2 regions of the Streptomyces sp. NPDC058650 genome follow, and region 1 is predicted to be linked to the other one. Evidence: riboswitches for the same ligand, from Rfam matches in the RefSeq annotation. Region 1 holds a riboswitch; the other holds the start of a gene.

Region 1 (3,372 bases):
TCGAGCATCGGCGGCCGCTCCTCCGTGTCCACCGCGTAGGTCCGGGCGACGAACCCGTCCTCGCCCCGCTCGAACTGCGTCAGCCGCGGCCGTACGAGGTGCCCGCGCGAGAGCCGCAGCTGCGCCGTCCGGTAGATCGCCGCCGCCATCCGGCCGAGCGCCCGCTCGTCCTGATGGCGGTGCTTGCGCACGCCCACGTCGACCTGCGCGAGCGCGTCCAGGCCCACCGTGTGCAGCGCGTCGACGAGCAGCCCCAACTCCACTCCGTAACCGACGGGGAAGGGCAGCCGCTCCAGGAGCGAGCGCCGCACCGCGTACTCGCCGCCCAGCGGCTGGACGAACCCGGCCAGCTGCGGCCAGTGCAGATTGAGCAGGGGGCGTGCCACCAGCTCGGTCACGCGCCCGCCCTGGCCAGGGGTGTCGCCGGCCCCGAACGGGCGGTCGTAGGTCGCCTTCACGAAGTCGATGCCGGGGTCGGTGAGCAGCGGGCCCACGATCCCCGTCACGAAGTCCGCGGAGAAGTCCCGCAGATCCGCGTCCACGAAGCACACGACGTCCCCGCTCGTCACCATGAGCGACCGCCACAGGACCTCGCCCTTGCCGGGGACGGCCGGTATCCGGGGGAGGATCGCGTCCCGCGCGACCACGCGCGCCCCGGCCGCCGCGGCCACCTCCGCCGTACGGTCGGTGGAGCCCGAGTCGATCACGACCAGTTCGTCGACGAGCGGCACCGCCTCGGACATCAGTTCGCGGCGGATCACGGCGACGATGTCGCCGACCGTCGCCTCCTCGTTCAGCGCCGGCAGCACGACGCTGACCTTCGTGTTTCGCTTGGCGGCGAGGATCCGCTCCATCGGCCGGTCAGCCACGGACCAGGACCGCCGGTCCAGCCAGCGCTCCACCTCTTCCAGCACGTGATCTCCATCTCGCGGTACGGACGGCCCGTCCAAGCCCCGGGGCCTTCGGTTACAGTCTTGAACAACGCGGATGCCCGATGCACGTCGGGGTGCCGCCCGCGTCGGAGCGCAGGAACGAAGCCCGCAAGGACTTCACCGCACTTCACAATCGAATACCGCTCATCCAGAGGGGCAGAGGGAAACGGCCCGTTGAAGCCCCGGCAACCCTCCAGTCGGTTCGTCTCGTCCTCCAGCGAGGTCCCCGGCTAGGGAAGGTGCCAAATCCGTCTCATGACGAAAAGTTCGTCATGGGAAAGATGAGGAGAAAGGGCCTCGCCTCCATGGCTGTACAGACTGTCGCCTCTGCCACCACCGTCGACCTCGGTCCCGCTTCCGGGCTTTCCTGTCGCGAATGCGGTGAAGTCTTCGCACTCGGACCGATCTTCGCCTGCGAACTCTGTTTCGGACCGCTCGAAGTCGCGTACGACCTCCCCACCGGTGACCCCGAGGCCCTGCGCAAGCAGATCGAGGCCGGCCCCGCCAACATCTGGCGCTACGCCCCTCTGCTGCCCGTCCCGGCCGACGTCGCCGAGAAGCCGAACCTGAACCCGGGCTGGACCAAGCTCGTCCAGGCCGACAACCTCGCCCGCGAGATCGGTGTCGCCCCCGGCAAGCTCTTCGTCAAGGACGACTCCGGCAACCCGACCCACTCCTTCAAGGACCGGGTCGTCGCGCAGGCCCTTGAGGCCGCCCGCGCCTTCGGCTTCACCACGCTCTCCTGCTCCTCCACCGGCAACCTGGCCGGCGCCGTCGGCGCCGCCGCCGCCCGCGCCGGCTTCCGCTCCTGTGTCTTCATCCCGCACGACCTGGAGCAGGGCAAGGTCGTCATGGCCGCCGTCTACGGCGGTGACCTCGTCGCCATCGAGGGCAACTACGACGACGTCAACCGCTTCTGCTCGGAGCTCATCGGCGACCCGCTCGGCGAGGGCTGGGGCTTCGTCAACGTCAACCTCCGCCCGTACTACGGCGAGGGCTCCAAGACGCTCGCGTACGAGATCTGCGAGCAGCTCGGCTGGGTCATCCCCGACCAGCTCGTCATCCCGATCGCGTCCGGCTCGCAGCTCACCAAGATCGACAAGGGTCTGCAGGAGCTCATCAAGCTGGGCCTCGTCGAGGACAAGCCGTACAAGATCTTCGGCGCCCAGGCCGAGGGCTGCTCTCCGGTCTCCGTCGCCTTCAAGGCCGGCCACGACGTCGTCCGCCCGCAGAAGCCGAACACGATCGCCAAGTCGCTGGCGATCGGCAACCCGGCCGACGGCCCGTACGTCCTCGACATCGCCCGCCGCACCGGCGGTGCCGTGGAGGACGTGAACGACGAGCAGGTCGTGGACGCGATCAAGCTGCTCGCCCAGACCGAGGGCATCTTCGCCGAGACCGCGGGCGGCGTGACCGTCGGCGTCACGAGGAAGCTCGTCGAGGCGGGTCTGATCGACCCGGAGCTCACCACCGTCGTGCTGAACACCGGCGACGGCCTCAAGACCCTGGACGCCGTGGCCGAGGGCTCGCAGGCGACCGCCACCATCCGCCCGAGCCTGGACGCGTTCCGCGCCGCGGGCCTGGCCCTCTGAGAGGTACGAAGACATGGCCGTGAACGTCCGCATCCCCACCATCCTCCGCACCTACACGGGCGGGCAGTCCGAGGTCCCGGCCGAGGGCGCGACCCTCGCCGAGGTCATCGCGGACCTGGAGAAGAACCACACGGGCATCGCCGCCCGCGTCCTGGACGACCAGGGCAAGCTGCGCCGCTTCGTCAACGTGTACGTGAACGACGACGACGTGCGCTTCGAGCAGGGCCTGGAGACGGCCACCCCGGCCGGCGCGGGCGTCTCGATCATCCCGGCCGTCGCCGGAGGCTGACCACGGGGCGCGGTGCCGGCTGACGCCGAACCGCCTCACGTGTCCCGTCTTTCTTGAATTGCCCCTTCCGCGACATAAAGCGGAGGGGGCAATTCTGCATGGTTAAGCGGGGTAGAGTTGGGGAAGCCCCCTCCGCTGCTCATGCCGGACGCATATGAGAATGCGTCCTTGCGCGTCAGGAAGCAGCCAAAGTGCGTGAGCGTTGTGTACGTTCTGCGCGTTTTGCCGGGCCCGACTTGCCCTGGAACTCCAGGGATTCTCCCTAATTCCCCTTTCCGTCGTGCCCAGAAATCTCGCTCGAATGACCTGTTGCAGAGGGCAGTTGGGCAGATACATTCAGCGGCGGTCGACGCGTTCCGGCGCAGGGTCTGACCCCGGGTCCGCGAAGTGCGGTTCCCGCGCAAGGGCCAGTAATAGGGGAGTTAGGCATGGCTCAGGGCACCGTCAAGTGGTTCAACGCGGAGAAGGGCTACGGCTTCATCGCGGTCGACGGTGGTGCGGATGTTTTCGTCCACTACAGCGCGATCCAGATGGATGGCTACCGCAGCCTCGAAGAGGG
Region 2 (3,372 bases), on a different contig from region 1:
GATCCCCGGCGTCGAGGCCACGGACACGCACGTGGCGTTCCGTACGTACTCCCAGCACGACCTGGAGGCGGCCTTCGCCATCGGCCTGGAGTCCTGAGGCCGCGCACGCGTCATGAGTGAAGGGGGTCTCCCGGTCGGGAGGCCCCCTTCACCCGTACGAGTGAGTGCTCAGCCGCGGTCCGGGACGCAGCGGCCGTCCTCGGTACGGTACTTCCACTGGGCGCCGTCGCGGACGAGCTCCTTCACGGCGCCGACGAACCGCTCCACGTGCTCGTCCGGCGTACCGGCGCCGAAGCTCACCCGGATGGCGTTGAGCGACCTCTCACCCGGGGCCGCCTCGGGGGCGCCGCACTCGCCCGGGTCCTGCGGGTCGCTGCCGAGCAGCGTGCGGACCAGTGGGTGGGCGCAGAAGAGACCGTCGCGGACGCCGATGCCGTACTCGGCGGAGAGCGCGGCGGCGAAGTGGGAGCTGTTCCAGCCCTCCACGACGAAGGAGATGACGCCCACGCGGGGCGCGTCGTCGCCGAAGAGCGAGAGCACCCTGACCTCGGGCACCTCGGCGAGTCCGTCCCGGACCTTGGCGATCAGGTGCCGCTCACGCTCGACGAGGGTGTCGAATCCGGCCTCGGTGAGCGCCTTGCAGGCGGAGGCGATGGAGTAGACGCCGATGACGTTCGGGGAGCCGGCCTCGTGGCGGGCGGCGGTGGTGTGCCACTCCACGTCCACGCCGCCGTCGGCCCGGCGCGCCACCTTGCGGGAGGCACCGCCGCCGGCGAGGTACGGCTCGGCGTCCTGGAGCCAGTCGGAGCGGCCCGCGAGGACGCCCGAGCCGAAGGGCGCGTACAGCTTGTGTCCGGAGAAGGCGACCCAGTCCACGTCCAACTCCTGTACGGAGACGGGGTGGTGGGGCGCGAGCTGGGCGGCGTCGAGCACGATCCGGGCGCCGTGGGCGTGCGCGGCGGCGGCGAGCTCCTTCACCGGCCACAGCTCACCGGTGACGTTCGAGGCGCCGGTGACGCAGACCAGGGCCGGGCCGTAGCCCCCCTCGGATGTCACGGTGCGGTCGGCGAGCGCCCGCTCCAGGGTCTCGACGGCCTGCGCCGGGGTGCGCGGCGCGTTGAGGTAGGTGACGCGGGCGTCCTGCCACGGAAGGAGCGAGGCGTGGTGCTCGGTCTCGAAGACGAAGACCTCGCAACCGGCCGGGACGGCCCGGGCGAGCAGGTTGAGCGAGTCGGTGGTGGAGCGGGTGAAGACGACCTGGTCGCCGGGGCGGCAGTCGAGGAACTCGGCGACGGTGACGCGGCTGTTCTCGAAGAGGTCGGTGGAGAGCTGGGAGAGGTAGCCGGCGCCGCGGTGGACGCTGCCGTAGTAGGGGGCGTACGCGGCGACGTCGTCCCACACCCGCTGGAGCGCCGGGGCGCTGGCGGCGTAGTCGAGCGCCGCGTAGGTCACTTCGCCGCCGGTGACGAGCGGGACGGTGACGTCCCGGCCGAGGACGGGCAGCGGGGCGGCGCAGCAGGGGTCGGCGGACTCGGAGTCGGAGGTCTCAACGGCGGAGCTCTCGACGGCGGCGGTCTCGACGGCGGCGGTCTCGACGGCGGCGGTCTCGACGGCGGCGTTCGGGTATGCGGACATGGCGATATCTCCCGGCGGGCGGTGCGGAATGGCTTCGGTGATCCCGTACGCGGCCGGACACGGCGGGGTACGGGTGATGCCTCGGAGGACATGGGGGTACGCGAAAGTGACCCTGATCCGAGGGTGAAGAAGGGGCGGATTCGCCCTATCGCATTCGCTTGCTCACGGAAAAAGCTCCTCGAGAGACCAGGACCCCTGGTGTGTCGAGGGGCCCGCGCTTGCCGTGGACCTTGCTGTCCACGGCCTGGTCTTCACCCGGGGCACCCCGCCACGGACGGAGGGTTGCCGGACAGCAAGCCGGGGCTTCGTAGCTGTCACTCATGACCTGGCATGCATCCTGCCACATGATCGCGCATGCGCAAGACCCCGGTCCGCATGCTGGACCGGGGCCTCGGGGAACGGCTACGCGTTGCTGGCGGCGATCCAGCGCTCCAGGGCCTGGCGGGCCGCCCCGGAGTCGATCGCCTCCGCGGCCTTCGCGATGCCGGCCCGCAGCTGCTCCACGAGGGTGGCCTCGCCCGGTTCGAGCGCGGTGAGCGCCGCCGCGGTGTTGAGGAGCACCGCGTCCCGTACGGGCCCGGTCTCCCCCGCGAGCAGCCGCCGGGCCACGTCCGCGTTGAACGACGCGTCCGCGCCGCGCAGCGCCTCCAGGGGTACGAGGTCGATGCCCACGTCCCGCGGGTCGAAGCGCTCCTCGGTGACCGTGCCGCCGCGGACGACCCACACCCGGGAGGTGGAGGTGGTCGTCAGTTCGTCCAGGCCGTCGTCGCCGCGGAAGACCAGGGCGGAGTTGCCGCGCTCGGCGAAGACCCCGGCCACGATCGGCGCCATGCGCGCGTCGGCGACCCCGACGGCCTGGGCCCGGACCTTGGCCGGGTTGGTCAGCGGGCCGAGGACGTTGAAGGTCGTGCGGATCCCCAGCTGGCCGCGCGCGGCGGCGACGTGCCGCAGTGCCGGGTGGAACTTCACCGCGAAGCAGATGGTGATGCCGGCTTCCTCGGCGACCTCGGCGACCCGCTGCGGGGTCAGGTGCAGATTGATGCCGAGCTTCTCCAGCACGTCGGAGGAGCCGGAGGCGGAGGACGCGGCGCGGTTGCCGTGCTTGACGACCTTCGCGCCCGTGCCGGCGGCCACGATCGAGGCCATCGTGGAGATGTTGACGGTCTTGGCGCCGTCGCCGCCGGTGCCGACGATGTCGACGGCGGGGCCCGGCACCTCGATCACGTTGGCGTGCTCGTACATGCTCCGCACGAGACCGGTGATCTCCGCCACCGTCTCGCCCTTGGCCCGCAGCGCCACCATGAATCCGGCGATCTGGGCGTCGGTGGCCTCGCCGCGCATGATCAGGTCCATCGCCCAGGCCGTGTCGTCGGCGGCGAGGTCGCGGCCGTCGAGCAGGCCGTTCAGGAGGACGGGCCAGGAGCGGCCCGCCGACGTAGGTCCTCCAGCGGGGGTCGCAGCGCTCATGGCAGCTCCTGGATCGTCACGTAGGGAAAGACAAGAGCCACCCTATCGAGCCCGGGAGACGGCGAAGAGCCCCGTCCATCGAATGGACGGGGCTCTCACCGTGGCGACCTACGTCATCGGAAGGTCAGGGGATCAGTGGTGGCCGTGGCCGCTCTGGATCTCCTTGTACTCCTCCGAGGTGGGCTTGGCGATCTGGCTGTCCCCGCCGTAGTAGCCCTTGTTGAGCTTGACCCGGAGCTTCTCGATCGCGCCGATCTTGCGCTCCACGCC

Evidence for each region. Region 1 has a riboswitch for S-adenosylmethionine ahead of thrC (threonine synthase). Riboswitches for the same ligand answer to the same signal wherever they lie in the genome.
Region 2: it holds a riboswitch for S-adenosylmethionine, as region 1 does, so the genes downstream of both, ACFWWU_RS14015 (aminotransferase class V-fold PLP-dependent enzyme) here and thrC (threonine synthase) in region 1, are expected to answer to the same signal.

Annotation. Positions count from the first base shown of each region.
Region 1 is NZ_JBHXRL010000004.1:138,147-141,518, forward strand. Features, by position in the region: gene ACFWWU_RS08845 (glucosyl-3-phosphoglycerate synthase) at 1-914, opposite strand, end outside; SAM riboswitch class I at 1,074-1,220, shown strand; gene thrC (threonine synthase) at 1,238-2,524, shown strand; gene ACFWWU_RS08855 (MoaD/ThiS family protein) at 2,538-2,813, shown strand; gene ACFWWU_RS08860 (cold-shock protein) at 3,242-3,372, shown strand, end outside.
Region 2 is NZ_JBHXRL010000006.1:391,997-395,368, forward strand. Features, by position in the region: gene ACFWWU_RS14010 (Lrp/AsnC family transcriptional regulator) at 1-97, shown strand, start outside; gene ACFWWU_RS14015 (aminotransferase class V-fold PLP-dependent enzyme) at 169-1,635, opposite strand; SAM riboswitch class IV at 1,845-1,961, opposite strand; gene trpD (anthranilate phosphoribosyltransferase) at 2,038-3,102, opposite strand; gene ACFWWU_RS14025 (cytochrome bc complex cytochrome b subunit) at 3,235-3,372, opposite strand, start outside.